DNA from 3 places in the Flavobacterium bizetiae genome. Region 3 is predicted to be linked to each of the others. Evidence: riboswitches for the same ligand, from Rfam matches in the RefSeq annotation. Region 3 holds a riboswitch; each other region holds the start of a gene.

Region 1 (10,706 bases), 2.3 Mb from region 3:
ATAGAAAATTTAATAATAGATTGAAGTTTTAAGTAGTAACATCAATTTTGCGATGTCTCGTAGAAGATAGGAAATTAAAATTTAAATAGTAATTAACGATTTGATAAAATTAATAACAATTTATTAAACTTTTGTTTATTAGTGTGTTGATAAATAATGTTTTATAAGGCTGTTTTAGGAACATTATTAACGAATTAATATTTATATTTGAGAATGAGTTTGAGTATAATAATTTAAAATATTTACAAATGGATAAAGCTATAAAACTAAAAGTTCGTAAGGAGTTAGATAGTCAACAGCAGTTGAATATTATTAAATTAAAGGGAAGTTTAATTTCGAAAGGATACACAGAAATTATACATATCCTGGATCAGGATGATGAGTTTCATATTAATTCTTTTGCCACTCCTTCAGAAACTACTAATGAAGTTCAGGAATTTATCAAAGCATTTATCTACAAAGAAAATCTGGCCGATACCATAACCATTTTCAGGTAATTTTTTGAATTGAATACTATCATCGAAATTAGTTAAGATGCTAAAAAGTACAAAGTATAATTTTTTTAGAGTTATATTTTGTACTTTTTATATTTAATAAGCCAAGTAAACCCATCCTGCTTTTTGATCTCCATTATCAGATAAAATAATATAAAAATAAGTACCCATTGGCAACCTGTTTCCTTCTTTCCATTGTCCATGCCATTGCTGATCGTATCTCCCTCTAAAATCATAAACCTCTCGGCCCCAACGATTATATATCTTTAGGGAAGTAACATTATAGGCTGTAAGATCGAAGGTGTCATTGACTCCGTCACCGTTTGGAGAAATCGCATTGGGAACACCGCATAAATTATTTTCAATTTCGAAAGTTTGCTCACTTTCGCATGATCCGTTACTTACAATAACTTTAAATTGTAAAGGAAATACCAGCTGATCATTAGAACTTTTGCTGTATGCCGTAAAATCAAAAGTGTCATTGTTTGATCCTATTGCATCTCCCTTCTCATTCAACCAGTTAAAATTATAATTAGAAGAAGGTGATTCGGTTACCGCTTTTATTAAATAGGTATTGTCCACACATTCTTTTGATATAGAGAAAGAAAGTGATGTAATATTTACTGCCAAAGTTGTTGTTGTGGCGCATTGTCCTGTGTTTGGCGTAAAAATATAATTACCACTTGTTGTGGTGCTAATAATGGAAGGATTCCATGTTCCCGTAATTCCGTTGGGCGACGTTAAAGCCAAAGTTGGAACGACATCAGCACTACATAAAGTAAGTGTTGTAGCAAAATCAGGCGTAGTTTTAGGCGTTATAGTAACGGCCAAAGTAGTTGTTGAAGCGCATTGTCCTGCATTAGGCGTAAAAATATAATTACCATTTGTTGTGGTACTAATAATGGAAGGATTCCATGTTCCTGTAATTCCGTTGGGCGATGTTAAAGCCAAAGTTGGCGCAGTATCAGCATTACATAAAGTAAGTGTTGTCGCAAAATTAGGCATAGTTTTAGGTGTTATAGTTATGGCCAAAGTTGCTGTTGTGGCGCATTGTCCCGTGTTTGGTGTAAAAATATAATTACCACTTGTTGTGGTATTAATAATGGAAGGATTCCATGTTCCCGTGATTCCGTTAGGAGAAGTTAAAGCCAAAGTGGGTGCGGTATCCGTACTGCATAAAGTAAGTGTTGTAGCAAAATCAGGCGTAATTTCAGGTGTTATAGTAACGGCCAAAGTTGCAGTTGAAGCACATTGTCCTGCATTTGGTGTAAAAATATAATTACCACTTGTTGCGGTACTAATAATGGAAGGATTCCAAGTTCCCGTGATTCCGTTAGGAGAAGTTAAAGCCAACGTTGGAGCGGTATCCGTACTGCATAAAGTAAGTGTTGAAGCAAAATCTGGCGTAATTTCAGGTGTTATAGTAACGGCCAAAGTAGTTGCTGAAGAACATTGTCCTGCGTTTGGTGTAAAAATATAATTACCACTTGTTGTGGTACTAATGATGGAAGGATTCCATGTTCCCGTAATTCCGTTGGGCGATGTTAAAGCCAAAGCTGGCGCGATATCAGTATTACACAAAGTCAAATTTGTAGCAAAATCCGGAGTAACGTTTGAAGTCACAGATAGATTAATTACATCACTAATTTGCAACCCACAAGTATTAGTGGCTTGCAGCGTTAGTGCTATCGTTGTTCCGCCGGCTGCACTCGGAATTGTATAATTTGTTGTTGTGGTGGCTGGTGAAGAAAAACTTCCGGAAGGTGATGACCAGGCAACAGATTGTTGTCCTACAGCAACACCATTCAAAGTTATCGTAGATCCTGCACAAGCTGTTAGGGTAGAAGGCCCTGCATCCACAGTAAAAGGAGGGACTGGTGCTTTACATCCGTTATTAGTGTAACTGGCAACTCCGGCTGGAGTAAAGTTAACGGTGGCTCCATCTGCTGCTACTTTATTTCCATTGATATCATTCAACTGTGTTCTATCGTAAACCACAATATCTGAACAGCTTCCTACAAAATTCATTGTAAGCGTTCGTGCACCCGGAGCGGGTCCAAAATTAGCAAAGTGTCCGTTAGGATTTATAGAATTTTGAAAAACCATATAGATCGTTTCCGACAAAGGTCCAAATGAATTGGCACTTGGAGTCATTTGGTAGCTGGTAACGAGTATCGCAGTTGCATTAAGCGGTAATATTCCTCCGGGTGGTTCCACTATTTGCCCACAGCCACCTGCTGCAATTATATCAGCATTTAATTGAGCCACAATAGCTGCCGTTGTAGCATCCTCAACAACGCCTTGCCAGGTATTATTGGGCCATATAACTGTTAAAGTATTAATGTTTAATGGAGCATTTCCAATTTTGAAACGTACCATTTCATTACGTCCTTCAAGTGTTCCTCCGCAGGCATCAATTAATATGCTCTGGATTTCAAAACATTGAGAAAAAACGGTCGAACTAAATAAAAAAAGCAGAATTAAAAAAAAATGGGTACGGCGTGTAATTCTTAAATTCATATCAAATAGGTGTTAATTATGATACTTACTTTAAAATAGTTACGTTAAAATTAAGTCTTTTATAGTTAAAAACACTAAAAAACCAAGCTTAATTAATTGATTTACAGTGATTTTTGTGTTTTTTGTTCAAGTTTTTCTTTTTAAGTAAACTCCTGTTATTTTATTTACTGCAGTATCATAAAATGATTTTTAGCGTATTTTATAGAATTTTCCTTATATATCTTAAATTATTGTGAAAAATGTATTTTTAGCAAGCAATACTTGTTTTTATAAAGTTAGTCCTATCTTTACGTCAGATTTTGGTCTGTTTTCTTTAAAAAAGTAAAGAAAATAGTTAAAAGGGAATCAGGTGCAAATCCTGAGCAGACCCGCTACTGTAAGTTCTATATACGTCTTTAAACATTACTAACGCCATTGTTCGCTGTCGCGGACGAGAAGGCTGTTTTAAAGATAGAACAAGTCAGGAGACCTGCCACAATCACATAGTTTAAGACTTTCGTGGAATAAAGTTGAACAACAAGAATTGACCTGTTATTGTATAGCGGGATTCTCTTTTTTTGCTTTTTGATTGCTACATCTGCGAAGTTTATTTAATTAAATCAGTGATGTACAATACAAAAAAAATACTCTTTTTTCTTTTCTTATTTATTGCCCCTTATTGGCTTCATTCGCAGGTTTCTAATGACAGTTTGCGCGTATTAAAAGAAGTCATCTTAAAAGGCAAACCCTATCAGGAAGTAATTCCGGTACAAAGTCTTTCAGGCAAATTACTGGAGAATTTAGCGAGCCATAATGTTGCGGATGCCCTTAGATATTTTGCAGGAATTCAAATTAAGGATTACGGTGGTCTCGGGGGACTTAAAACGGTCGATGTACGTAATATGGGTACGCATCATGTTGGTGTTTTTTATGATGGTATTCAGTTAGGAAATGCACAAAACGGAGTGACAGATCTTGGGAAATATTCCTTAGATGATATGGAATCCCTAACCTTATATAATGGTCAAAAAAGCGAAATTTTTCAATCGGCAAAAGACTTTTCTGCCGCATCGACCATTTATCTAAGAACAAAACGTCCTGTTTTTGTTGGGGATAAAAAGACAAATTTACTGGTTCGATTTAAAACCATGTCAATCAATTATTTTGATCCTTCTTTTAGATGGGAACAAAAGCTGAGCGATAAAGTGAGCATGAACGTAAGCTCTGAATACATAAAGTCTAACGGTCAGTATAAATTTAGATACAAAAGAAATAATCTTGACGGAACCGTTGCCTACGATACCACTGCCACAAGACACAATAGCGATATCGAAGCTTTACGATTTGAAACCGGTCTTTACGGAAAACTTCACAATGGTTCGTGGGATGCCAAAGTGTATTATTATGATTCTGATAGGGGAGCGCCGGGAGCAATTGTAGAGAATAAATTTTCAGACGGTTTCAGACAATACGACAAGAATTTTTTTGCACAAGGAACTTTAATTAAAGATTTTACAAAAAGATATAAGTTTCAGGCCAAAGCAAAATATGCTTATGATTATACACATTACGTAGCCAGAGATACGACCAATATATTGGGCGAAACAGTAACCGAAGGCGCACAATCTGACGATAGTTATTATCAGCAGGAATATTATTTCTCGGCCGTAAACATGTACAGTATATTGTCAAATTGGGATGTTTCGTTGTCTACAGATTTTCAGTACAATAGATTAAACGCAACCCGAAAAGGAATACAAACCCAGTTTTCTTTTCCGGAACGTTATACAGCATTATTTTCTTTGGCAAGTTCCTACAGACTTGGCCGGTTTAAAGCCTTAGGAAGCGTTGTAGGTACTTATGTTCAGGAAGAAGTGCGTTACAATGCAAAAGCCCCGGATAAAAAAGAATTCACTCCGGCATTATTTCTGGGTTACACACCCTTTGCAGCATACGATTTTAATATAAGAGCATTTGCAAAACGTATTTTTAGAATGCCCACTTTTAATGATTTGTATTATACGATGGTTGGTTCGAGTACTTTGAGGCCAGAATATATGAATCAGTACGATGTTGGTTTTACCTATAATTTACCTGTAAATAAAGGATTTTTCGATAAGATATCTTTTCAGGTCGATGGATATTACACCAATACTAAAGACAAAATTGTGGCAGCGCCAACAGGAAATTTATTTCGCTGGATGATGACAAACATGGGGCAGGTGAAAGGTAAAGGAATAGAATCTGTTATAAATATGGGAATGCATATTGGCAAGGTAAATTTAAGCACCAATCTAACTTATACTTTTTCTGAAAGCAGAGATTTTACCAAATTTAATGGTCTTGAATTATCTTCTTATGGAGACCAGATACCTTATACACCGTGGCACAGCGGATCCGGAATACTAAATGCCGAATACGAAACCTGGAATTTCAACTACAGTTTTGTATATGTAGGAAAACGATACAACGGGAATGTCAATAATATAAAAGTCAACGAAGTTCAGCCTTGGTATACGCACGATTTGGCGATACAAAAATCATTTGCATTTCAGCATTATAAAATGAAAGGCGCAATAGAACTTAATAATGTTTTCGATCAGCAATACGAGGTAATTTATAATTATCCGATGCCGGGTCGCACAATGAAATTTATAATAAGTATCGAGCTATGAAAAAGATCACAACAAAGTTAGTCCTCGGTTTATTGATAAGCCTTGCTTTTGTCTCCTGTAGAGAAGACGAAACCATTTTTCCATCTTCTTCTAAAAGTGTTGCCGCACCAAGAAGCGACGGAAATATTGAAGGTTTTTATCTTCTTAATGAAGGTAATATGGGAATGAATAGGGCGAGTATAGACATATTCAGTTACCGAACAGGAAACTATACCACCGATATTTATTCAGAACGAAATCCTACAGTAGTAAAGGAACTGGGAGACGTTGGAAATGATATTCAAATTTACGGCAACAAGGTTTATGCTGTAATTAATGTTTCCAATAAAGTAGAAGTTATTGATAAATGGACAGCAAAACGTATCAAAAAAATAGACATTCCTAATTGTCGTTATGTCGCTTTTTATAAAGACAAAGCTTATGTGAGTTCTTATGCAGGCCCAGTTGCTATTGACCCTAATGCCGAAATAGGTTTTGTTGCAGAAATAGATACAATATCATTAGAAATAAAACGAAAAGTAAACGTAGGATATCAACCTGAACAAATGGTCGTGCACAACGGGAAATTATACGTGGCCAATTCAGGAGGTTACAGAGTGCCTAATTATGACAGAACCGTGTCTGTAATTGATCTTGAAACGTTTACCGAAATAAAAAAGATAGACGTAGGTATCAATCTGTATAGTATGGAAATAGACAGCAGAGGAGATATTTATGTGAGTTCAAGAGGAGATTATTACAATACGCCTTCGAATCTTTTTGTGATTGACACCAAAACCGATGAGAAAAAAATGCAGCTCAATATGCCGGTTTTAGGAATGTGTCTCGTTGATGATTTACTCTATTACTACAGTGTATCATGGAGTTATCTCACAAATAGTAACAAAGTGACCTACGGAATAATGGACACCAGAACGAAAAAAGTAATCAGCGACAAGATTATTACAGACGGTACAGACAAACAAATAATGATTCCGTACGGACTTCAGGTAAATCCTGAAACCAAGGAAATCTATATTACGGATGCCCAGAATTATGTAGTAACAGGCTACATCTATTGCTTTACGCCGGAAGGCAAATTAAAATGGAAAACTACAGGCGGAAATATTCCCGCACATATTGCTTTTATAACTAAAAATTAAAATGAAAAAAATGTATCACAACTTTTTAAAACATTTTCGATTCGCGGTGCTTTTATTAATAGCACTAACACTTACCAATTGTTCTGATAGTGGTTCGAATGACGATGATAACGGAGAAACTATTGTAGAAAACGAATACACAATACAACGTTCTAAAATAATAGCAGTTACAGCAAAGAATGGCTTGAGTGCAGATGCGAAATTTACATGGAGCGTAACAAAAGGACCATCTGAAAATTATGCGTTTTCTGATGTTACAGCCAAAGAAACTTTATTTGCCGCTACAGATGTTGGTGTTTATGAACTTACACTTCTAATCAACGATCAGGGAATAGTACAAACACAAAAAGTAAAAGTAAACGTAACCAAGGAAACAAAGGAATACAAAACTTTTATAGACAAAGTATTTGAGTTTAGACCTGCACCGGGACAATTTATAAATGATTTACCCGCAGCCAATGACGGAGAAACTGCCGAAAGAATTTTGGCCAGAGCCAATACATACCTTGCCAAGAAAAACGGAGATCTTATTTCACTTGGCGCATTTGGAGGTTACATCGTTTTTGGATTTGATCATACCGTGGTAAATATAAAAGGGAAACGCGATTTTAGAGTTTTAGGTAATGCTTTCTGGGCAGAAGCCAACCCAAATCCAGATGCTACGATGCGCGGTGGAAGCAGTGAAGCCGGAGTTATCATGGTTTCTTACGACAAAAATAAAAACGGACTTCCGGATGATGAATGGTACGAAATAGAAGGCGCCGGACACAAAATGGAAAAAACGATTCATAATTACGAAATCACTTATTACAGACCTGATCCCAATAAAGCACCCGTTCCCGGAGGAGGTACAGGAGGTGTTCTTTTTACAGATATAGAATACATCTACTGGAAAGACAATCAGGGCAAAGACGGTTATTTGGTACAAAATAATGCCTACAATCACTCCTTAGATTATTGGCCAAAATGGCTTAAAGATCAGCCAAGCCTGACTTTTAAAGGAACAAGATTACCGGACAATGCAGTTGATGAAAGCGGAACCGGAAGTTATTATGTTCAGTATGCATTTTTGTACGGATATGCAGATAACGCACCCAACAACGACGACGATTCGGCTATAGATATTGACTGGGCGATTGATAAAAACGGAAACAAAATTCACCTTCCGGGAGTAGATTTTGTAAAAGTATACAATGGTCTAAGTCAGCAGGCAGGATGGCTGGGCGAAACTTCTACCGAAATAATGGGAGCGACAGATTTGCACCTTTTGGGAGAAAATATTCCGACCAGAAAGTAGAATTATAGAATGTTAAATTAAATATTAATACCAAAACCATGAAAAAAAACTTTACCCATTTATTATTAATTGCCATTGCAGCCGTCTTTACAGGATGCAGCAGCAACAATGATGATGATAAACCTGAACAAAAAGCGATAGCAATTACACTTCAGGAAAAATACGAAGCAGCAACATTTAGTGTTTTAAATATACCGGCTTCTGCCGAAATTGCAAGTCCTGTTTACGAATGGGTGTTATCAAAAAATCCTGTTAACCAGACTAAAGATTCTATCGTAGGAAATACAAAAGACTTACGTTTTGTTGCCATTTATCCTGGGGCTTATGAACTTACTTTAAATGTTTCGTCAGGAGATAAAAAAGGCAGCAAAAAAACAATCGTAAACGTAACAAACGAAACTAAAAATTACAATCCGTACATCACGAGTATTTTCGATTTTGATCCTGCTCCAGGTATGTTTGCCAATGATTTATACAAAGACGGCTTTAAAAAAGAAGATATGTTACGTACTGCTTTGGGCAGAATCAATGAAACCAACGTAGGTTACCAATTAGACTTGGGAGGTTTTGGAGGTTCTATCATTGTAGGTTTCGATCATACCGTTGTAAATGTTGCAGGACAAAGTGATTTTAGAATTTACGGAGGAGATTTAACAGACAAAGCGAATCCGCCGGCACCCGGAATTGTATATGTTGCTTATGATAAAAATGGCAACGGAAAACCAGACGAAGACGAATGGTATGAAATCGCAGGAAGCCAGCATACGAAAGCCAACACAACAAAGAATTTTAAAATTACTTACCATAAAAAAGCTGCCGGAGCTCCTGTTGTAGTAGGCGGACCAAATGATATGTTTTCTGATCGTGAGCACGTCTTATGCGAAAATAACTCACCTGAGTCATACTACTTGCCAAGATCTAAAAGCAAAAAAGAATATTATCCTTTATGGGCTACTCAAACCGCAGTTACGTACGAAGGAACAAGACTTAATGTAGATTTTGTTACGGCGCGTCCGGGGCAAACTACACTATGGAATTTTACAGCGCCACAATGGGGATATGCAAATGCAGTGAATCCGGATATTGATATTGACTGGGCAGTAGATAAAAACGGAAACAAAGCCAATCTTCCGGGAATTAATTTTATAAAAGTAATGAACTGTGTTAGCGAACCAATGGGACTTTGCCATCAGCAATCTTCTATGGCTACCAAATTTGCAGGAGCAGGAGACCTTCATTTATTAAAAAAATACAATCTAAAAAAAGTAAAATAATAAGAATATGAAAAAGTATTTAAAACATGGTTTGTTTCTGGTAGCTATTGGCGCTTTTTATTGCTGTAGTAATGACGATTCAAAACAAGATAATCCGGAAACGCAACCCGTTAAAGAAGCTTCTCTTTCATTAAAATTAGCCTCAGATTTTACCGTAAGCCGATACAATGCAGTAACCTTAGAACCACAAGTATTAATCGAAAACGCTGATGCTGAACTTGCAAAATACAAATGGACAGTAAAAGTAACCGGAACTGGCGGAGCTCTAAAAGATTCTGTTATTGGAGATACCAAAAACTTACAGTTTATAACAGCAAAAGCAGCTAATTATGCGGTAGATCTAACGGTAACATTGGGCAAATTGGTAAAACAAGCTTCTACAAAAGTTACAGTTTCAGAAACGGGAAAAACCTATACTTCAAAAGCATTATCGCTAATCGATTATGTACCTGCTCCGAGTTATAATCTTGATAATTATGGTTTTACTACAAAAGCAGAAGTTCTGGAACAAGTGAAGTCAGATCTTATAGAAGGAAATGCAGTTCCGTTAGGGACTTTCGGGGGATCTATTACCACAGCATTTGATCATACAGTAATAAATGCTTACGGAAAACGTGATTTTAAGATTCAAATGAATGAAGACAGCGGTAACTCAAAAGTTTCTCCTGTGAGTGTTTATGTTGCTTATGATGCAAACAAAAACGGTATTGCAGACGATAACGAATGGTATGAAATTGCTGGTAGTGAATACAATAAATCGACTACTGTAAAGAATTATGAAATTACATACAACAAACCAAATGCTGGCAAAGCTGCTGTAACAGGTACAAAAGACTGGCAGTTTGATAAAGAATATCTTAAATGGACCGACAATAAAACGGCAGCAGGTTTTATCACAAGAACAAAAAAATGGAGACGCTATAATTATTACCCACAATGGATGGGGGAATCTTACACATTAAAAGGAACAAAAATCTACCTGCCTGTAAAAGATGTAAGCGATGGAGAAGGAACAACCTATAACGTAGGAACTTTTGAGTGGGGTTACGGAGGTATCAAAGACCCATCAATAGATATTAGCTGGGCTGTAGACAGCAACGGAAAAAAAGTTCATTTACCTGGAATCGATTTTGTAAAAGTATACGTTTCGACATATGCTGAAGCCGGCGCAACAGACTTGGTAACTAATTTTTTTACACACGTAGAAGATTTGAATTTCCCAAAAGCAATCAAGTAAAAACCACCTTTTCCTGAAAGTTATTAAAGACGAATATTAACCCTAAATTTTATAAATTATGAAAAAAGTACTTTATTTTTTGACAGTT
Region 2 (10,706 bases), 1.5 Mb from region 3:
TTTTTGGCGTTGCATATTTATTTACAAAAGGAAAAATATCTTCATGAGTTAAAAAATGAACATTTAAATCTTTTTCGAATGCTAAAAAAGATTCTTTTTCGATTTTTCCGACTGATGCAACGACCAAATCGGTGCAGTTTGAAAATTTTTTTAAAATTTTTTGAATATTTTCTTCCAGCTCATTTTTCTCAAAAACAAAATTCTCAAGAACAGTACTCTCCTCAAAAACAGCAGCTTTAATTCGAGTATTACCCACATCAATTGTTAAAATCATAATTATTTCTTTACCAACGCGAAGATACGAATTGATTTTTTTAAAAAAATGTTTTGGATAAACGAAAAATGATCCTATATTTGCACCCGCATTGAGCACAAGACGGTACCTTAGCTCAGATGGTAGAGCAATGGACTGAAAATCCATGTGTCCCTGGTTCGATCCCTGGAGGTACCACCAAAACCCGAATAGCAATATTCGGGTTTTTTGTTTTTAATACTTTTTTGATTTTTTTTACCGCAAAGGATGCTAAGATTTTATTTAACGTTACGGTAAGAAAACACAAAGTTCGCAAAGCTTTATGGTAAACTTTGCGACAAAGAATCCAATAGATCTTTCCTATATTGTGTCCCAGCGGTTAAAACCGTTGGCTATGTTTGCATTGTATTAAAAAAATCCAAACATTAATCTACGCCTTTAATTCTTCTTATTTTTTAATATAGCCCGTGGTTTCAACCACGGGATGCTTGATAATACACAAAAAAGGTTCGCAAAGCTTTATGATGAGCTATGCAAACTCTGCGATAAAGCCCAATGGATCTTTCCTATATTGTGTCCCAACGGTTAAAACCTTTGGCTGTGTTTGTATTGTATTAAAAAAATCCAAACATTGATCTACAGCTTTAATTCTTCTTATTTTTTAATATAGCCCGTGGTTTTAACTACGAGACAATTGATAATACACACAAAAAAGGTTCGCAAAGCATAAATAACTTTGCGAACTCTGCGATAAAGCCCAATGGATCTTTCCTATATTGTATCCCAACGGTTAAAACCGTTGGCTATGTTTGTATTGTATTAAAAAAATCCAAACATTAATCTACACCTTTAATTCTTCTTGTTTTTTTAATATAGCCCGTGGTTTTAACCACTGGGCACTTGACAACACACAAAAAAAGGTTCGCAAAGCATAAATAACTTTGCGAACCTTTGCGTAAATCTTAGCGCTCTTTGCGGTTAAAAACAAAAATATTATTGATGAAACACAGAAACTGCCGGGAAATAATATCCTGAATAGTTTACTGATGCTGTTTTAACTCCTGAATCGGCATTAAATATATATAGATTATTGATAGAGAAATTCACTCCAAAACCTTCATTTAATGTATTTAGCACTAAAGCATTTTTCTTTCTGTCATAACCAATTCCTGCTCCGTATAAGATATTTGAATTTGTTAATGTAATAAACGGCATTGCCAATGATTCTGGAGTTCCTGTGTATTTATAAATTTGTTTACCACCGCTAAAGCTTCCGTTTTTAGCAATAAAAACATCATTTTTAGCCGCCGTTATAGATCCCGGATGCCATGCACCCCAGCTTCCGTAAGCCTGGAAACCTAATGCAATTTCTTTTACTTCAAGTGTATTCGAATCTATACTTATAAGATTCTTACCTCCTGCTGCCCATACTTTTTTATCATCGGTAACAGCAAATCCTAAAACAATACCCGGAATAGTTTTTTCTACCGCCAATGTCGCAGCATTAATAACAACAACACCTTTTGAGGCAGACAATGCAAAAATATAACCATTGGCCTTAACAATATCTCCTACCTGACCTGTAACACCATCAATTTGCCCGTCCAGCTCCATCGTATTAAGATTAAGCTTAAAAATTCCTTTACCAGAAGTAAGCAACGCCTGATTTTCGTTAACACCTACTACTGCACGCCAATCGTTTCCGCCTTTTGCCGCGATTCTTTTTTCTTCTTTAAGCGAATAAGCATCAGCTACTACAACTGGTCCGCCAACTTTAGAAACTAAGAATAGTTTTTTATTAATGATAGTTCCAAATTCTAATGTAGAAGTTGCCGGTTTTAAGTCTTTATCCGGATTTACTTTTACAAAAACACTGTCTTCTATAGCTTTTGTATCATATCTATAAAATCCTAACGTTCCTGTTCCGTGACCAAACCATCCTTCATTAACCATAAAGAAACCATTTTCATACGCTGCGTAGGCATGAATATCATAAGTAAGAGCTACTTTTCCACCATCATTTTTGGCTGTCATTGTAAGCTTAAAATCTCCTCTTGTTTCCGGTTTAAAAATATAAACAGAATCAGATCCTACTACTTTTCCGTCTACAGTCCATTCAAACGAAACATTTTTTCTATCTGCTATTTTTGAGCTTAATTGTAGTGTTTTCCCAACAGTTAAAGTGTCTTTTAATTGCAGTTCGCCTTTTATTACCGGAGGTGCTGTAAAATCGTCATCATTATTACATGAAACCGTTAGCATTACCAAAGAGGCAATTGCGATTAATGGTTTGGAGAAAAATTGGTTTTTCATTATTAAATATTTAAAATTATATTACTTAAATTTTTAAATCGAAATACAATTAACCCTTGCAAAAGCCTCATAAATAGACTTTTGCAAAAGCACAATAAATTGTACAGCGACATGTTTTAATGATTTTTTTATTGGAGAAAAAGAAAATATCGCGAAGAGGAACATCCCGGAGAATGCTTTTACGATATCATATTTGCAGAAAAAAAATCTCATAAATCCATTTTTGGCTTACGAGAATAAAATAATCAGACAATACCATATCACACCATGTGAAAGTATTGTTCTTAATTCAAGCTTCAATCCCCGAAAGCTATTTATTACTATAAAAATGGCAGGTCTTCTGACTTGCTCCCTACACCCAGCCTTCCCTTTCAAAATGAAAAGTGACGTATTAAAGGGTTTCAGTTAATGAGCTTACAGCTGCGGGACAGTTTTGGATTTACACCAAATTCCCTTTTAATGTCAATATTTATTCAAATATGACAACCATTTTCTGTTTTAAATTTGAGCTGCAAAACTAGTGTTTTCTTTCCTAAAAAAGCAATAGTTCTTTATTTTTAAAGGCCTTCGCCAGATCTTCAAACCATAATTTTTTTCGAATCAACAAGCTTCGATTTACAGAATAAATGTCAAATCAACAAATAATCACCATTTGTTAAAAAAGTATCAATTAAATAAAAAATTATCTTTTATATTCGTGAAAAAATATTTAATACTTTTAATTATTACCAAGTACACAAAATTAGTTTATGAGCAAAACTTCTACAAAAGGCATCTGGAAAGTAATTTCGGCCTCATCGATGGGAACAATGATTGAATGGTATGATTTCTATATTTTTGGAAGTTTGGCCGTCGTAATTTCAACAAAATTCTTTCCGAGCGATAATCCCACCGCAGCATTTTTATCCACTTTGGCCACTTTTGCAGCCGGATTTGTAGTGCGGCCTTTTGGGGCATTATTCTTCGGAAGACTGGGAGATATTATTGGCCGTAAATATACTTTTATGGCTACTTTATTATTAATGGGAGGATCTACATTTTTAATAGGCTGTATTCCGAGTTATGAAACCATTGGCTTTATGGCGCCTTTATTAGTTTTAATTCTACGTTTATTACAAGGATTAGCACTTGGAGGAGAATATGGCGGAGCCGCCACTTATGTTGCCGAACATGCTCCGGTGGGACAAAAAGGATATTGGACTTCCTGGATTCAGACCACTGCAACAGTTGGTTTATTCATTTCATTAATGGTAATATTAGCTACGAAAAATATTCTTACACCTACCGATTTTGATTCCTGGGGATGGCGTGTTCCGTTTTGGGTTTCTATTGTAATGGTAGGAGTTTCCTATTTGATTCGTAAAAACATGGATGAATCTCCGGTTTTTGCTAAAGCGAAAAAAGAAGGAACGACGAGTGCAAATCCATTAAAAGAAAGTTTTGGAAACCGTTATAATTTAAAATTTGTTTTACTGGCACTTTTTGGCGCTACAATGGGACAAGGTGTTGTCTGGTATACAGGACAGTTTTATGCCATGAGTTTTATGAAAACGGTAATGAATATCGATTCCTCACAAGTAGATGGATTACTAGGTATTGCTCTATTAATAGGTACGCCATTTTTTATTTTCTTTGGATGGCTAAGTGATAAAGTGGGGCGAAAATATATTATGATGAGCGGAATGCTTTTGGCAATCTTATTCTACAGACCCATTTATAAAATGATGTACAATACGACTTCTGTAAGTTATAAAACTGAAATCGTAGAAAAAACCAGCCAAACTATTGAAACAACAAAAAATAATGACACAATAACTTCAATTTCAAAAACCTATACTGACGGAACTACGTATATGGAAAAGAAAACAGACTTTGCAGATAAAAAAGAATCTCAAAGCAATATTTCAATCAATATAAATTCGAGCGACGAGTGGACATTAATTTTCTTAGTTTTTATTCAGGTTTTATTTGTTACAATGGTTTATGGTCCAATCGCAGCTTTTTTAGTAGAAATGTTTCCTACTAAGATCAGATATACTTCAATGTCTTTGCCTTACCATGTGGGTAATGGTATTTTTGGGGGCTTACTCCCGGCTATTTCGACTTATTTTGTTACACATGCCAAACACGCGGGAAAACCTGACTTTTATCTCGACGGACTTTGGTATCCTATTATTATAGCTTCAATCTGCTTTGTAATTGGAATGATTTATATCGATAATAAAAACAAAACAAATCACCTTTAATATTATACATTATGAATGCGATCAAACAAGTTTTAGGTGTTTTATGGATTATACTGGCAATTGCAGCGGCATACTTTTGCATTTTCGAATTTGGCTTACCCAAACTCCTTTCAGACCAACAAGATGACTTAGTATTTGGGATTATTATCCTTTTTATTCTTACTCCTCTTATTGTTTTAGGCTTGGGAACTTTTGGTTATTTTGCCGTAATTGGAGAATACAACAACAAAGAAAAATAATCATCAAATTATTACAAGAGAAAAGGGCTGTCTATTTTACATAGAACAGCCCTTTTGCATTACTAACCAAACCAAAATCTTAATCTGTTAGAGATATATCTTAAATATTTATTTTTTTACAAACTTCATCACTTGTGTTTTACCGCTTTCGTCCGAGGCTTTTATAATATATAAACCTGTTTGTAATTCGCTTACGCCAAATTGAAAATCGACATTTCCATTTGAAGCAAAACTTTTAACCAACTGTCCTGAAATTGAATAAACCTGAACTTTTGCAACAGCAGTATTTAAAGTAAAATAGTCTGAAACCGGATTCGGATACAAATTCACCGTACTTTCTTTTTCAAAATCTTCGATTGCTAAATTTGCTGTTTTGTTACCGTAAATTCTATATTCTCCCGGAGGCAAATTTATTGGAGCGTTTATATCCGTGACATTTAGAGTCGTATTATCCATTAAATTATACCAAATTCCTGTATAAGGAAAACCTGTTGCAACATTTTGAGCCGTAACATCAAAATTGGCCAGAATCACAACATCTTTTAATTGTGTCGAAGCTAAACCAGCATTGGTTATTTTAATATTTACCGTTAACGAATTTGAATTTGGAATTGTAGAAGTTCCTAAAAATACAGGTTCCGTTTTTTTAAGCGTAATCATTTTAGCCCAATCGTTATAAACTTTATTACGATTTGAATTTCCTATCCAATTGTTTACCCATTGAGGCTGTGGTTTTGTATCTAATTTACAATCTCCCGGAGCAGCATCTAAATCTGTGTTAACCGAATTATCATTACAAGTAAAAATAGAACTCTCCCATCCTAATTCTCCAAAATGCCAAATCATTTTTGGACCGGGAATTAACAATGAAATTGCTCCAATTGCCGACATTCTGGACAAAGCTGTATTTAAATTTTTCACATTATAAGCTCCACCAGAAGCACCATATTGTACATTTTTATACATCAAACGTTCTTCGTCATGACTTTCAGCATAACCTACTAAGCGATTGGCCGCAAACCCACGATTTGCACTCGACATTTTCGAGATGTTAGTTTCAGTCGCATATCCCATAGACAATTGATTGTACTCTTTTGTCATTTTCCCCCACATCATAATTCCTTTACTTGGTGTTTCAGCAATTTTATAATCTGCCCATTGTTTTTCTTCGGTTTCGGTTCCTAAATGCTCAAAAATGGTGTAATGTGTCGGGTCTAAGCTCCAGGAATAATCAGCATATTTCTTTAATACATCTACCCTATCCTGCTGATAGGCATTAGTACAAGCTTCATCTGAAGCAGTACAGGCTTGTGTAAAACCCTTCGTTAAATCCCAGCGGAAACCATCAATTTTATATTCCTGAATCCATTGTTTGATTACACGTTCTACATAATATTGCGTTCTCGCCGATTGGTGATTATAATCTTCTCCTACACTATAAGTATGTTTTGCAACAGTATTAAAATAAGGATTTTCAGTTGTTGGCGCACCAAATCCATCACTGTCAGGATCGTTCATCCACATTCTGACCATCGGATTTCTGCCAAAAGCGTGATTCAAGGCAACATCCAGAATGACCGCAATTCCGTTTTGATGACAGACATCAATTAGTTCTTTTAATTTATCCGATGTGCCATAAAATTTATCCAGAGCCATGTGAAATGACGTATTATAACCCCAGCTCTCATTACCTTCAAATTCCATTACAGGCATTAATTCGATAGCATTTATTTTTAATGATTTAAAATATTCTATCTTATCTATTAAACTTTGATAATTTTTACCAGCGTCAAAATCACGAACTAAAACCTCATAAATCACTAATTTTTCCTTCTCAGGTTTTGTGAAATTAGTTACTTGCCAGTTGTATGGCGTTTGTCCGGTTTTAAGAACTGTAACTTCAAAGTTTTGTCCTGTTGGATAAACTGGCATATTTGGATAAGAAGCTGCAGGAATAAAAGGATCATCATAAGGAGACAATACCAAAGTTGAATAAGGATCTGCTGTTTTTACTAAAGAAGGTGAGTTGGCAATTGGGTTAATTTTTACCACCCAATATTGATAGGTATTATTTACACCAGAAACTAATCCGTTTAATTCTAACCAAAATTTTCCGGAAACAGGATCTTTTTTCATGGCATACGCCGATGAAGGCTGCCAATTATTAAAACTTCCGGCAACGTAAACAAAATCCTTAAAAGGTGCATCCAGGACCAAAGTTGCTTTTGTCGCATCGGCCGAATTATAATTAATCCCGTCAATCAATCCTGCCGGCATTGCCTGCGAAACTGTATTTGGATTTACTATTACCGAAAATTTCTTTACAATTGTAGTTCCTGCCTGAGTAACAGTCAGCTCATAACTCTGATTATTTGTAACACCAATATGAGAATAAGAATAGCTCGCGGTACTTGTATTTGTATTGATAACGGTTCCGTTTGCTTTTAAGGAGTAACTTGCCGCACCATTTGTATTTGTAGCAGCAATATTAAAATTAGATCCCGATGCTATAATTGAAGCGCTATTTTCTACAGGAGAAGTCAATGAAACCTGAAAAGAACCAACTTCAACTAAAATATCCTGTGATTGTTTACTACCTGTTCCATCTTTAGCTTTAACAAGAAAACCTATTCTTCCAATTCCGTTTCTATTAAAATATACCGATGGTGTAAATGTTTTTGTATAAGTATCGGTTGCCGAATTATACGTAAACTTACTTGCTTCATTTGATGCAGTCCAGGATCCGTTAGAAGGAGAATCCATTTGAGTGGTATCGTTTACATCATAAGACCATGACCAAAGATATAATGCATTCCCGGTGACTCCCCAGGTACTTTCATTAATACTTGTACCATTAATAGTAATGGTAATTGGTGTAGTATCCTCAAAAGTTGAAGGATTAATGGAGTAAGTTGCCGTTTGTTTTTGTGCAAAAGCAACTACTGCCATCAATAAAAATATTGATAGTAAAGTTTTTTTCATAATGTGGTTGGTTAGTTAGTTTATAAAAAAAGGCTATCATAGAGACAGCCTTTCTTTTAATTATCACAAAACGTTAGTTTTTTGTAATGGTGTATTTTTTTGCAACAAAATCAACAATGATTGTATAGTTTCCTGCAACAGTAACTGGAATGTTAGCACCTCCGGCTTCTAATGTTAAATCATTACCATTATCGCCATAGTTAGTGTCCCATTTATCGTCAAGTCTAAATTTGTAGTCTCCAACTTTCAACGGCCCAGTATATGAGTATGTTTTAGTGGCTAAATCATACTCTAAATTAGTATCCGGATCATCCCATCCATTAGGAGTTGCAGAACCAATAAGTCCCCAGTTGTCCCATGCAGAATATGACGTAATAGCTAGTTTAATAACATTTGAGTACTGAGCAATTCCTCGCGCACCAACATACGATTTAACACGAATGTCTGCATCTTGAGATTGAAAAGCTGTTAATCCGGCATTTACCGCTGCTGCATTAAGTTCTCCGCTTGTTACGGCTACTTTATTTGTTGTAGTTACAGAAACAACAACCACGTCTTTAAAGTCTGTTCCTGATTTTGCCATTTCAACCTGATAAGTTACCGGCGTTGACTCACCTGCATATTGTGCAGCATCCCATGTAAAAGTTGCCGCTACTTTGTTAGGCTCTGCTTTATCAAGAACATAAACTGTCCCTTCAGCAGGAACTGCTAATACAGCCGCTTTTGTTGGCGTTACTACAGTAAGATCATCATCTGAATCACAAGCTGTAGCTGATATAAACAACAGTGCAAATGCACTTAGTTTTAATATATTTTTCATATTTCTCGTATTAAGATGAATAACCTGGATTTTGTGTTAACTGTGGATTTGCCTGTAACGCAGTTGTAGGAATTGGGTACAAGTTGTAAGTTTCAGGAATTGCAACTCCATCTTTTACTCCACCTTTCCAAGGCCATAGGTAAGATCCTCCGGTAAATTTTCCAAAACGAATTAAATCCTGTCTTCTGTGTCCTTCAAGATTTAATTCTCTTCCTCTTTCTTTCAAAATAAAATCAAGGTTTAATTCTCCCGCATTTATTTCTCCCGCATGCGATCTTGTTCTCACTTTATTTACATATTCTAAAGCTAATCCTGCAGAACCTCCACTTGCTCCTCTTACAACACATTCAGCATACATTAAGTAAGCATCAGCCAATCTGAACAAAGGAAAATCTGTGTTAGCAAAACTTGTTGCATTTGTAGGTCCTACAAAGTTTTTGTTTGTAAATTTTACACTAGGATAACCGTCAGTCCATTTTTTATAATCATTCATCTCATAAGAATGGCCTGTAGTAAAGAATAATTTTGCTCTGTCATCCGGAGAATCAACTAAGTTTCCGTTATTAAATAATCCGTACCATGCTTTAGTAGCTCTGTGACCAGTCCAGGCATCAATAGCACCATAATTATTAGGGTTCATTGTTTCTGTACTAAGGTTTCCGTTAATGATATAAGTTGTATTACCATAACCCTGACTTACTACAGCATCTGCAATTAAAAAGTAGATAATTTCCGGCGAAGTATTATTATCTCCTGAAAATACACTTCCAAAATTTGGCGCAAGAGTATAACCACCTTCATCGATTACTTTTTTAGAATACAATAAAGCATCATCATATCTTTGAGTTCCTGTATACACTTCTGCATTTAGGTATAATTTTGCCAAAAGCATTCTTACTACATTTTTATCTGCTTTACCGTAAGATTTTGTTGCTGTAATAGTACCTTCAACTTCTTTTAATTCAGATTCTAAAAAGGCAAAAAGCTCTTTTCTTGTAGATTCTTTTTTTGGAGTCGTTGTATTAATATCAGCTTCGGTTGTAATAGCTCCTTTACCAAAACAATCTATAAGATAGTAATAAGCTAATCCTCTTAAAAAACGCAATTCTGCAATATGATTTTCTTTGTTTGGAACATCTACTTTCGTCGTTTTTAAAATCTGAATTAAATTACTTGATTGAGATATTGTGTAATAAGCTCTGTCGTATAAATATCTAAAGAATTTATTATTTGCATTCCAACCAGTTGTTGTAGTCAACTGATCTAAACCATCATCTCCCCAACGGTTTTTCATACCATCTGCAGAGAAATCCTGTAAGTTGATGATACTTCTTAAAAAAGCAGCTTCTCCAGCATCTTTTGTAGTAACATCTGTAGAACTTGGACCATCAGGACCTGAAAGAGCAAAAGTTCCGTAAATTTTAGAAACTAAACCGTCTACAGCATTTGGATCCTGCTCTAAAAGCTTATCCAAAGTCAATTCTACTTTTGGTTCTGTATTTAAGTCATCTACACAAGCAGTGAACAAGAATAGAACCAAAGCAGCTCCTATTATCTTAAATTTAAATTGATTCATCTTTATATTTTTTTATTAAAAGTCTAAATTCAGACCAAAACTGAAAGTTCTTGATCTTGGATAGAAATTATTATCAATTGCATTGAAATTCTCCGGATCAACCCCTGTATAATTGGTTACAATAAATACATTATTAGCTGAAGCATACAATCTTAAAGTAGCACCTTTAATTGCTTTGTCAAAATTATATCCAAGAGTTATGTTCTGACAACGTAAAAAGCTTGCATCTTCTAAGTAATAATCAGAAAATGGAACGTTTCCGTTTATAGTTTGAAAA
Region 3 (10,706 bases):
TCTGTTTCGCTTTTTAAAGGGGATAATGCTATGGCGCTTATTCAGGTTTATCTTTTATTTGTTTCGGCTCATGCTTTAAGCCGTTTGGCGGCAATCTCCATTATTTTTACGCATGAATATTCTCGAGATGATGCTTCGAGCAAAAGCAAACCCATTGCCAAAAATCACACCTGGAAAGAAATTTCAGGTTCCTTTTTCTTCGGGTTATTCCCATTATTTGTTTTCTCTTATTTCCGCTATCAATTTCTTTTTGCTTTGGTTCCGGTTTTTATCATGCGTTATTTTTTAGCTCGTTATTTTCAGAAATGGATTGATGGTTATACAGGAGATTGCCTTGGCGCGACACAACAGGTTTGTGAAGTTATTTATTATTTAAGTATTCTTTTGATATGGAAATTTATTTAGTTCGTCATACCGAAACAATTTGCGAAAAAGGGGTTTGTTACGGACAATCTGATGTGGGTTTGGCAGAACCTTTCGATTCGGTTTTTGAAAATATCGTTTCGCAATTACCTTCTGAAGCAATCATTTTTTCGAGTCCTTTAAAACGCTGTGTTATTTTAGCCGAATACATTCAGCATACTATTAAGACAATTTCATTTGAAAAAGAAGATCGCTTAATGGAAATGAATTTTGGCGATTGGGAAATGAAAAACTGGAACGAAATCCCGCCAGAACAACTTAATCCCTGGATGGAAGATTTTGTAAATATTAGTGTTTCAAATGGGGAATCTTTTATTGCGTTGCACGAACGTGTGGGTGACTTTTTTTCTCAACTTTCAAAAGAAATAATTACGCCAATAATTATTGTAGCCCATGCCGGCGTGATTCGCAGCATTTTATGTCACCATACTTCTTTACCCTTAAAAGATGCTTTTAATAATAATGTAGATTTTGGCGAGGTAATAAAAATAATACTTTAAATGACCTTTTGTTGAGAATATCTTCTTTATAATCAAACAAATTAGAAAAATCGACATTTTTAACTTTATCTTTGCAAACAATTAAGGTTGTGTTATTTCGAAACACATTAAAAGGGAATCAAGTAATCATTAGAAAATCTTGAGCTGTACCCGCAACTGTAAGCTTAGTTCTGAAAAGAATGTTTGTTGTTATCTCCAATACCACTGCTCGCCCCGGCGAATGGGAAGGTAAACAGCAAAACGCAAGCCAGGAGACCTGCCTTTGTAACCAATATCGAACTCTCGGGAAAAAGAGTGCAGAAATTATGACTTTAAAAAAGCTTTTCGCGTTTTGTTTATTACTATTGTGCCATATTGTTGGGGCGCAGAATGATTCTATTAATAAGTTAAAAGAAGTCATCGTTTCTGATGCGAATCTTAAAAAATACTCTGCCTCACAATCGGTTCAGGTATTAAATGATTCCGTTATCAATAAAAACGCTTCTTCTTTAACGTCTCTTTTAAATTTCAATACTGTCATTTATTTTAAAGAAAATGGTCTTGGTATGACATCCGGACCTTCTTTTAGAGGAACTACTGCAGCACAAACAGCAGTTATCTGGAATGGCATCAATATTAATTCACAATTTTTAGGTCAAACGGATTTCAACACCATCGGAACAAGAGATTTTAATTCTATTTCTGTGAAAGCTGGTGGAGGAAGTGTTTTATACGGAAGCAGTGCCATTGGCGGAAGCATTCACCTTAATAATGATTTGAGATTTAAAAATGAATTCTCGAATCAGGTATTTTTTAGCTTAGGAAGTTATAATACTTTGAGTGCCAACTATCGCATTAATACCTCTTCTGACAAATACAGCTTACAAGTCAATATCTCCAGAAACAGCTCTGATAATGATTTTAAATATCCCGGCACAAAAGATGAGAGAAACATAAATGGTGAATATTATAACACCAGCATGAACACCACTTTTGGATATAAAATAGATGCCAAAAACACCATAAAAGCATACAGTCAGTTTTATGATGCAGAGCGTCATTTTTCTTTAATTGTACCCACAGAAACCAAAACAAAATACAACGATTTTAATACCCGAAATTTATTAGAATGGGAAAGTGTATTGAATCGTTTTACTTCAAAATTGAAATTAGCCTATATTGGAGAATCGTATAAGTATTTTGCTAATATAGATTCTGAATTATTTACCTACGGAAAAGTTGAAACTTCTATCATAAAATATGATTTGGCTTTTGATGTAAATGATAAAATCAAACTAAATGGTATTGTCGATTACAATCGTAATAAAGGATATGGTTCGAGCATCGATCAGGCAAAAAGAGAAGTTGGCTCAGCTAGCTTACTTTTAAGTCATTTAGTTACTGAAAAATGGGATTATAATGCCAGTATACGTCAGGAAATAACCGATAATTTTGGAAATCCATTCCTATTTTCTTTTGGAACACGTTATCAATTCACTGATTTTTATCGTTTGAAATTTAATGCTTCAAAAAATTTCAGAATGCCTACATACAATGATTTGTTTTGGGAAGGAAGTGGTAATCCTGATCTAAGACCTGAAACTTCTTATCAGGCAGAAATTGGTAATGAGTTTTTTACAAGGAATTTCTCTGTCTCTCTGACAACCTATTATAATTCGATCAAAGACTTATTACGCTGGGTTCCTACTGAAGGAAGCGGTGGTGCCTGGGCGCCTGAAAACACAGATAAAGTAAGAGCCTATGGTGCTGAAATACTTTTAGAATGGAAACCAAAAATAGGCAGCAACAATTTTACAGTAAACGGAACTTATGCTTATACGGTTTCTGAAAGCAAACAAATGATAAAAGGAGAATCTGTTTACAAGCAATTGATTTATGTTCCTTACCATAAACTAACAGGATCGGTTTCTTATAATTGGAAAAAAGCATCTTCTTATTTTCAATATTTATACAACGGAGATGCTTATACAACACCTTTTAATAATCCTGCAACCAAAGTAAAAGATTATAATATTGGTAACGTTGGTGTTGATTACGATTTTGGAAAAAAGAACAGTTACAAACTTGGTGTACAAGTTTTAAATATCTGGAATGAAAATTACCAACCCGTTTCTAACAGACAAATGCCGGGAAGAAATTTTACAATATACATAAACCTTAATTTTTAAATACAATGAAAAGATTTAACAAACTATTTTTAACTGTCATATTAAGCTCGGCATTTTTTGTGTCATGTAGCAGCGATAATGATGATACAACACCGGAACCTCGTGGCAATTACGAAGGGGGATTATTTATTGCAAATGAAGGTCAATTTTTGAAATCGAATGGAAATGTATCATATTTATCAGATGATTTAAAAATTGAAAACAATATTTTTTCTTTATTGAATCCTGAAAAAACAAAAAATGATATTATTCAATGCATTGGTTTTAATGGAAACTTCGCTTATTTGATTGTAAATAATACGAATAAAATTGAAGTAGTAAACAGATACACCTTCAAAAGCGTTGCGACTGTTACTACAGACATCAAAACCCCTAGATATATTGCTTTTGCAAACGGAAAAGGATATGTTACAAACTGGGGAGACGGAAATGATTCAAAAGATGATTATGTAGGGATTCTTGATCTTACTACAAACACGATTACATCTAAAATTTCTGTAGTTGAAGGACCTGAAAAAATAATTGAAAACGGTGGTAAACTTTATGTAACTCATAAAGGTGGTTACAACTTCGGAAATTCACTAACTATAATTAATGCTGCAACTAACTCGGTAGTAACTAACTTTGAGGTAGGTGATATGCCTGCAGGATTGGTAAAAGACAATGGAAGTTTGTATATTTTATGCGAAGGATATCCTTACTATGCTCCGAAACAAACAGCTGGTAAATTGGTAAAAGTCAGTCTAAGCACGAATACTATTACTTCAACTCTTAGTTTTGACGGTATAACACATCCTGGATATTTAGATATTGAAAACGATAAATTATATTACACTATCGACAGTAATATTTACTCTCTTGCTACAAGCGCTACAACTTTACCAACCGCTCCAATTTTCAAGGCTACTGAGGTTACCTCACTTTATGGACTGGCCGTAAAAAACAGCAAAATATATGTTGCAGACAAAGTAAATAATGTAGATAATGGAGATATTTATATCTATTCTCTAACAGGAAAACTTACTAATGAATTTAGCGTAGGCGTTAATCCAAACGGATTTTACTTTAATAATTAATTATTTAAGTATTTTAGAATTTGTTTTTGGAATATTCTAAAAATAAAAAAGGCTTTCAGAAATGAAAGCCTTTTTTATGTCTTTATTTTAATGATCTTAGAAGTCCTTCAGGAGCATCTTTCACATACATTTGATTTCTTACTCCATCCATTGCTTTGGCATCGGTAAAATTCTTTAAAACTATACCACTGTCCAATTGCGATTTTTTAGCAGTCGCTCCGGTAATTTGCGAAATAGCAACACTCAATAATGGTTCTGATGTATCGCCTAAAACTCCCAAATTACTAATACGCTCTAATTGCTCGAAAGTTGGTTTTAAACCATCTGTGTATTCTCCGAAATCAGCAGCATTTACAATTTTAAGTACCAAAGGCTGCATAGCATATTTGTGATTTAGATTTCTTTTTGCTTTTCCAAAAGTTGGAGAATCGTATAAAGTAACAGATCCTACGTTTTTACCAATTGTTGTCTCTCCTACCTGAACTACTGAAATATAAGGCACTAAACCATTTATCACCAATTCACTGGCAGAAGCTGTACCTGACGTAGTCAGAATATATACTTTAGACAAGTTCAGACTATTTATCGGACTTCCGTCTATTTTGTCTACAAAACGATTGTTTAAATATTCCGGATTATCAATTTCAAAAGCAGCATTTATCTTTGCGTTCCATTTTTCTTTAGCAAAAATTTTACCTGTATATTGTCCAGTAATCATACTTGCCAAACGAGTGGCAGTTTGTATAGAACCTCCTCCATTATATCTTAAATCCAGAACAAGATCTGTAATTCCCTGCGATTTAAATTCGGCGAAAGCCGCATTTAATTGTGCATCGTAATTGGCATAAAAACCATTATACATCAAATAGCCAATTTTATGACTTCCTGAAGTAATTACTTTATTGATGAAAATAGGATTTTCGTCTAAAGTGCTTTTTACTAATGAAACTGTTTTTCCGTTAGATTCAAAACTAGTCCCATTAAGAGTACCAAAACTCAAAGTATAACTATCGGCAGATAAAAGAGATCTATAATTTGAAACGGTAAGTTGAGTTCCGTTTACTGCTGAAAAAATATCACCACGTTTGATTGCTTTTCCTGAAGCATCAGAATTAGGAATAATGTAACGTACATAACCCAGTAAATCTGTTGTACTACCAGGTTTATAACTTAATCCAAATTCTACTCCGTTATTTTTTGTAGTTCCCTGTAGTTCCTGCTCTAAAACAGTGTAGTCAGAAACGATCCAGCTAAAACGATCAATTGCCTGACCTTTTGGGAATTTGCTAATGGGTTTATTTAATAAAGCCTGAAATAAATCTTCCGGTTGAGAATATCCTCTTAAAAAAGAGTTCAATGCTTCCTGATTATTAAAACGATCATCGGCTAAATTTGGCACATCGGCTTGCCATAAATAAAACTGATTTAAACCTTTCCAAATGAAATCCTTAACCTGCAAATCAGCTGGTGCAGCAACATCATCCTGATCCTCACAAGACTGTAAAGAAAAAGCTAGTAAAAATAATAACAGTACACTCTTTAAAATTGTTTTCATATAGTAGGTATCTATGTAGTACTAACGTAAAAATAGTATCTTTAGTTTTAACATTAATTATTTTTATTGTATTTTTTTTAATAAAATTCACATCTGTCGTGTAACAAAAATAATAGTGCCTCGTCTTGACTATATAAGCTAACGAGTAACCAACGAATAACCAACCAATTTTATGAATCAGAATGTGTTTATAGAATTAATAAATCCTTTTAAAGACAAAGTTTTTCGTCTGGCAAAAAGATTATTAACCAGTACAGAAGAAGCCGAGGACGCTACACAGGAAGTGATAGTAAAATTATGGAATAAAAAAGAAAATTTAGACTCTTATAATAGTATTGAAGCACTCGCCATGACAATGACCAAAAATTATTGTCTGGATCAGTTAAAATCTAAAAGAGCCGGAAATCTTCAAATTGTTCATAATAATTATACTGACCGGGAACCTCAGCTGGATAAAAAATTAGAGGATTCGAACAGTTTAGAATGGGTTGAAAAAATTATAAGTCAGTTGCCCGAACAATTACAAATATTAATTCAGTTACGCGATGTTGAACAATATGAATTTGATGAAATTGCGAAAATTGTCAACATGAATGAAACGGCTATTCGGGTAGCACTTTCGAGAGCGAGAAAAAAAATAAGAGAGTCAATGATTAACACACACAGTTATGGAATTCAATAAAATAGAAGATATATTAGAAAAATACTTTCAGGGAGAAACCAGTATTGCCGAAGAAAAAGAATTAAAAGATTATTTTTCATCACCAAATATTGCGCAGCATTTAGAACAATACAAACCTATGTTTGGTTATTTCTCTCATGTAAAAGAACAGAAATCGACGCAGGAAATACCACTAAAAACTAACAAACAAAATGTGGCGTGGTTATCGATAGCGGCTTCTGCTGTTGTTTTACTAGGAATTGGAACCTATTTTTATGTAAGCGAAAAAAATACAGTAGACACTGTAGCGCAAACAGAATTAGGAACTTATGATGATCCGGAAGAAGCACTTGCTGCAACGCAAAAAGCTTTGGCCTTATTATCAAGCAACGTTAATGTAGGTATCGGAAGTGTACAATACATTAGACAATACGAAGAATCAAAAAACAAAATTTTTAAACAATAATTAAAATCAATCAAATGAAAAATTTCATCATAACACTAGTTTTAGCATTCGTTAGCCATGCATTTTATGCACAGGGAGCATTTGACAAATTTGATGGTCAGGACGATGTAACCTCAGTAATTGTAAACAAAAAAATGTTTGATTTAATGAGTAAAGTAAAAGCTGATCCTTCTGATAAAGAAACCCAGCAATACATTAACCTGATTAAAAAATTAGACAACTTAAAAGTGTTTACTACTAAAAATCCTAAAATTGAAGCTGACATGAAAGCTTCTGCTGACAAATATGTAAAAACAGCAGGATTAGAAGAATTAATGCGCATTAATGATGGTGGCAGAAACGTTAGAATATCTGTAAAATCAGGAGCAACAGACTCTCAGATAAGAGAATTATTAATGTACGTTGACGGAGCGAAAAAAGACGAAACTGTTTTATTATCGCTAACAGGTAATTTTGATATTAACGAAATTTCAGTACTTACAGACAAGATGCAACTTCCTGGTGGTGCTGATCTAAAAAAAGCCTCTAAAGGCAAAAAATAAAATGAGAACTAACATTTTTACCTCAGCCCTTTTAGTGTTACTAACTTTAGTAAGTTGTAATTCTGAACCTTCATTGCAGAAATATTTTGTAGAAAATACAGACAATAAAAATTTTATTGCTCTTGATGTTTCGCCTAGTATTTTAAATGTAGAGAAAACAAAATTATCAGCAGAACAAAATGAAGCTTTAAAATCATTTGATAAGATGAACATCCTGGCTTTTAAAGCTAATGCTACAAATCAGGTTCAGTTTGAAGCAGAAAGAGCCAAAGTCAAAGCGATTTTAAAAGATCCAAAATACCAGCAATTGATGAGTTTTGGCTCAGGTAAAGATGGCGCATCAATAAGTTATGTAGGCGCTGATGATAACATTAAAGAGTTTGTAGTTTTTGCCAATAGAAAAGAAAACGGTTTTGCAGTAGTGCGCGTTTTGGGCGAAAACATGAACCCAAATAATATCATGACATTAATGTCTGTTCTAAGAGAATCAAAAATCGACATGGAACAATTAAAGCCTTTGCAACAACTGGTTAAATAATAACATCTATCCTATTTTAATAAAAAAGCTCTCATTTGGGAGCTTTTTTTATGCCTAATTTTTACAAGATTATACTGCCTAATATTTATTGCTTTTTATTTTGATCCGGATCTAATTTAATTATATTTGCACCTAACCAAATAAGTTTTTTAATTTAAAACTTACTAAATAACTAACCTTATACCCTTATCAATCATCTTGAAAAAAGCATTAAAAATTGCGCTTAAAATATTCTTAGTCTTTTTAGGATTTATTCTAATTTATCTAATTGCTGTATTTTCTCTTTCTAAAATCACAGTACAACAAGAACCCAACACAAAACCTGAAGTCGAAATTTATATTTTAACCAATGGCGTACATACTGATATTGTAATGCCAACCAAAAGCGACCAGATCGACTGGAGTCAAAAAGTACAATTTGCTAATACAAAAGCTGCCGATTCTACTTATAAATATCTCGCCATGGGTTGGGGTGACAAAGGTTTTTATTTAGAAACGCCAGAATGGTCAGGCTTAAAAGCTTCTGTCGCATTCAAAGCTGCTTCAGGATTAAGTAATACTGCTATTCACGCTACATACTACAAATCTTTAAAAGAAGGTGATGATTGCAAAAAGATGATGATTAGCAAAGAACAATACGATCGTTTAATACAATACATCAACAATAGTTTTCAAAAAGATGCTTCAGGCAATTTCTTTCCTATAAAAACAGACGCTAATTACGGTAAAACTGATGCTTTCTATGAAGCCAACGGAAGCTACAGTTTGTTTCATACCTGCAATACCTGGGCCAACAGCGCCCTGAAAGCAAGCGGGCAAAAATGTTGTTTCTGGACGGCTACAGATTCAGGAATTTTTTCTAAATACAAATAATTTAATATATAAACATGATACAAAAAACATCGAATGCCTTCATAGCGGCATCTTGGGTAGCTCTTGGAGCAGGAACAGTTGGTTTTATAGTAGGTCTTGCAAGAGCCGAAATGTTATTAAACGAAAAAGGATATTATTTTACCGTTTTAATGTTTGGTTTATTTGCCGTTGTTTCATTACAAAAAAGTGTTAGAGACAGACTTGAAAAACTTCCTGTAACTGATATCTACTACGGAATCTGTTGGTTCGGAACTCTTTTATCTATTGTATTATTAGTTGTAGGCCTTTGGAACGCTACAATTTTACCAAGTGAAAAAGGTTTTTATGCATTTGCTTTTCTATTAGCGCTTTTTGGTGCTATTTCGGTACAAAAAAATACAAGGGATAATATGTCATTTAGCCAAAGTGAATAATCTTAAAACATAATTAATTAAACCAACTTCCAAATTAAACCACAAAAAAAGCTCCAATTTTCATTGGAGCTTTTTTAATATCAGGATTTGAGATTATTTACTCAAATACATTTTTCTTCTAGAGTACAATTCGTAGAATTGATCGTCTTTTAAGTCATCAATAAACAAGATGCTTTCTCCTGTTGATTTCATTTCTGGCCCTAATGCTTTGTTTACATTATGGAATTTACTGAAAGAGAAAACCGGTTGTTTGATCGCGTATCCTTTTAATTGTGGATTAAAATCAAAGTCAGTTACTTTATTGTGACCTAACATTACTTTCGTAGCGTAGTTTACATATGGTTCTCCGTAAGCTTTTGCAATAAACGGTACCGTTCTGGAAGCTCTAGGATTTGCCTCGATAATATAAACTGTATCATCTTTTATCGCAAACTGAATGTTGATTAAACCAACTGTTTTCAGCGCTCTTGCAATCTTTTTAGTATGATCTTTTATTTGCTGCATTACGAATTCTCCTAAGTTAAAAGGAGGCAAAGTAGCATTACTATCTCCAGAGTGAACTCCGCAAGGTTCGATATGCTCCATAATTCCTATAATGTACACATTTCCGTCAGCATCACAAATTGCATCAGCTTCAGCTTCGATTGCTCCGGCTAAATAGTGATCTAAAAGTAATTTATTTCCTGGAATCGTTTTCAATAAGTTGATAACGTGCTCTTCAAGTTCTTTTTTGTTGATTACAATTTTCATTCCCTGACCTCCTAATACATAAGAAGGACGAATCAATAATGGGAAGTCTAAAGTATCTGCAAGTGCAGAAGCCTCATCAGCAGTTTCAGCGATTCCGAATTGTGGGAAAGGAATGTGTAATTCTCTCAATAAATCTGAGAAACGTCCTCTGTCTTCCGCTAAGTCAAGTGCATCAAAACTAGTTCCGATGATTTTTACTCCGTATTTAGATAATTTTTCAGCTAATTTCAAAGCCGTTTGACCACCTAATTGTACAATAACACCTTCTGGTTTTTCATGTTGAATGATGTCATATATATGTTCCCAGAAAACTGGCTCGAAGTATAATTTATCTGCCGTATCAAAATCAGTCGAAACCGTTTCAGGATTACAGTTGATCATGATCGTTTCGTAACCACATTCTTTAGCAGCCAAAACTCCGTGTACACAAGAATAATCAAACTCAATTCCTTGTCCAATTCTGTTTGGTCCTGAACCAAGAACTATAATTTTCTTTTTCTCTGTTACAATACTTTCGTTATCTACATAACGCTCACCGTTTGCTTTTTCGATTTCGGCCTCAAAAGTCGAGTAATAATAAGGTGTTTTTGCTTTAAACTCAGCTGCACAAGTATCAACCAGTTTAAACACACGGTTAATATTTTTATCCATACGTAAAGTATGTACTTCGCTTTCAAGACAATTTAACATGTGAGCAATTTGTCTGTCGGCAAAACCTTTTTGTTTCGCTTCAAGCAAAAG

What was found. A riboswitch is a leader RNA that binds a small molecule or an ion and turns the genes downstream of it on or off. The one in region 3 is predicted to bind cobalamin.
Region 1: another riboswitch for cobalamin. It lies ahead of L0669_RS15230 (TonB-dependent receptor); the one in region 3 lies ahead of L0669_RS00515 (TonB-dependent receptor plug domain-containing protein).
Region 2: another riboswitch for cobalamin. It lies ahead of L0669_RS07260 (DUF5074 domain-containing protein); the one in region 3 lies ahead of L0669_RS00515 (TonB-dependent receptor plug domain-containing protein).

The regions. Positions count from the first base shown of each region.
Region 1 covers NZ_CP091861.1:3,544,892-3,555,597, forward strand. Annotated here, with positions in the region: gene L0669_RS15220 (hypothetical protein) at 249-497, shown strand; gene L0669_RS15225 (T9SS type B sorting domain-containing protein) at 591-3,014, opposite strand; cobalamin riboswitch at 3,298-3,505, shown strand; gene L0669_RS15230 (TonB-dependent receptor) at 3,620-5,668, shown strand; gene L0669_RS15235 (DUF5074 domain-containing protein) at 5,665-6,810, shown strand; gene L0669_RS15240 (cell surface protein) at 6,821-8,107, shown strand; gene L0669_RS15245 (hypothetical protein) at 8,146-9,381, shown strand; gene L0669_RS15250 (hypothetical protein) at 9,389-10,618, shown strand; gene L0669_RS15255 (DUF4465 domain-containing protein) at 10,677-10,706, shown strand, end outside.
Region 2 covers NZ_CP091861.1:1,616,232-1,626,937, reverse strand. Annotated here, with positions in the region: gene L0669_RS07270 (type III pantothenate kinase) at 1-274, opposite strand, end outside; tRNA gene L0669_RS07265 (tRNA-Phe) at 379-454, shown strand; gene L0669_RS07260 (DUF5074 domain-containing protein) at 1,247-2,566, opposite strand; cobalamin riboswitch at 2,880-3,072, opposite strand; gene L0669_RS07255 (MFS transporter) at 3,316-4,812, shown strand; gene L0669_RS07250 (DUF6814 family protein) at 4,824-5,051, shown strand; gene L0669_RS07245 (alpha-amylase family glycosyl hydrolase) at 5,160-8,033, opposite strand; gene L0669_RS07240 (SusE domain-containing protein) at 8,107-8,853, opposite strand; gene L0669_RS07235 (RagB/SusD family nutrient uptake outer membrane protein) at 8,864-10,429, opposite strand; gene L0669_RS07230 (SusC/RagA family TonB-linked outer membrane protein) at 10,445-10,706, opposite strand, start outside.
Region 3 covers NZ_CP091861.1:96,205-106,910, forward strand. Annotated here, with positions in the region: gene L0669_RS00505 (adenosylcobinamide-GDP ribazoletransferase) at 1-405, shown strand, start outside; gene cobC (alpha-ribazole phosphatase) at 390-923, shown strand; cobalamin riboswitch at 991-1,201, shown strand; gene L0669_RS00515 (TonB-dependent receptor plug domain-containing protein) at 1,229-3,091, shown strand; gene L0669_RS00520 (YncE family protein) at 3,097-4,167, shown strand; gene L0669_RS00525 (S41 family peptidase) at 4,250-5,722, opposite strand; gene L0669_RS00530 (RNA polymerase sigma factor) at 5,895-6,404, shown strand; gene L0669_RS00535 (hypothetical protein) at 6,391-6,849, shown strand; gene L0669_RS00540 (DUF4252 domain-containing protein) at 6,864-7,391, shown strand; gene L0669_RS00545 (DUF4252 domain-containing protein) at 7,393-7,929, shown strand; gene L0669_RS00550 (TIGR02117 family protein) at 8,128-8,802, shown strand; gene yiaA (inner membrane protein YiaA) at 8,817-9,215, shown strand; gene carB (carbamoyl-phosphate synthase large subunit) at 9,309-10,706, opposite strand, start outside.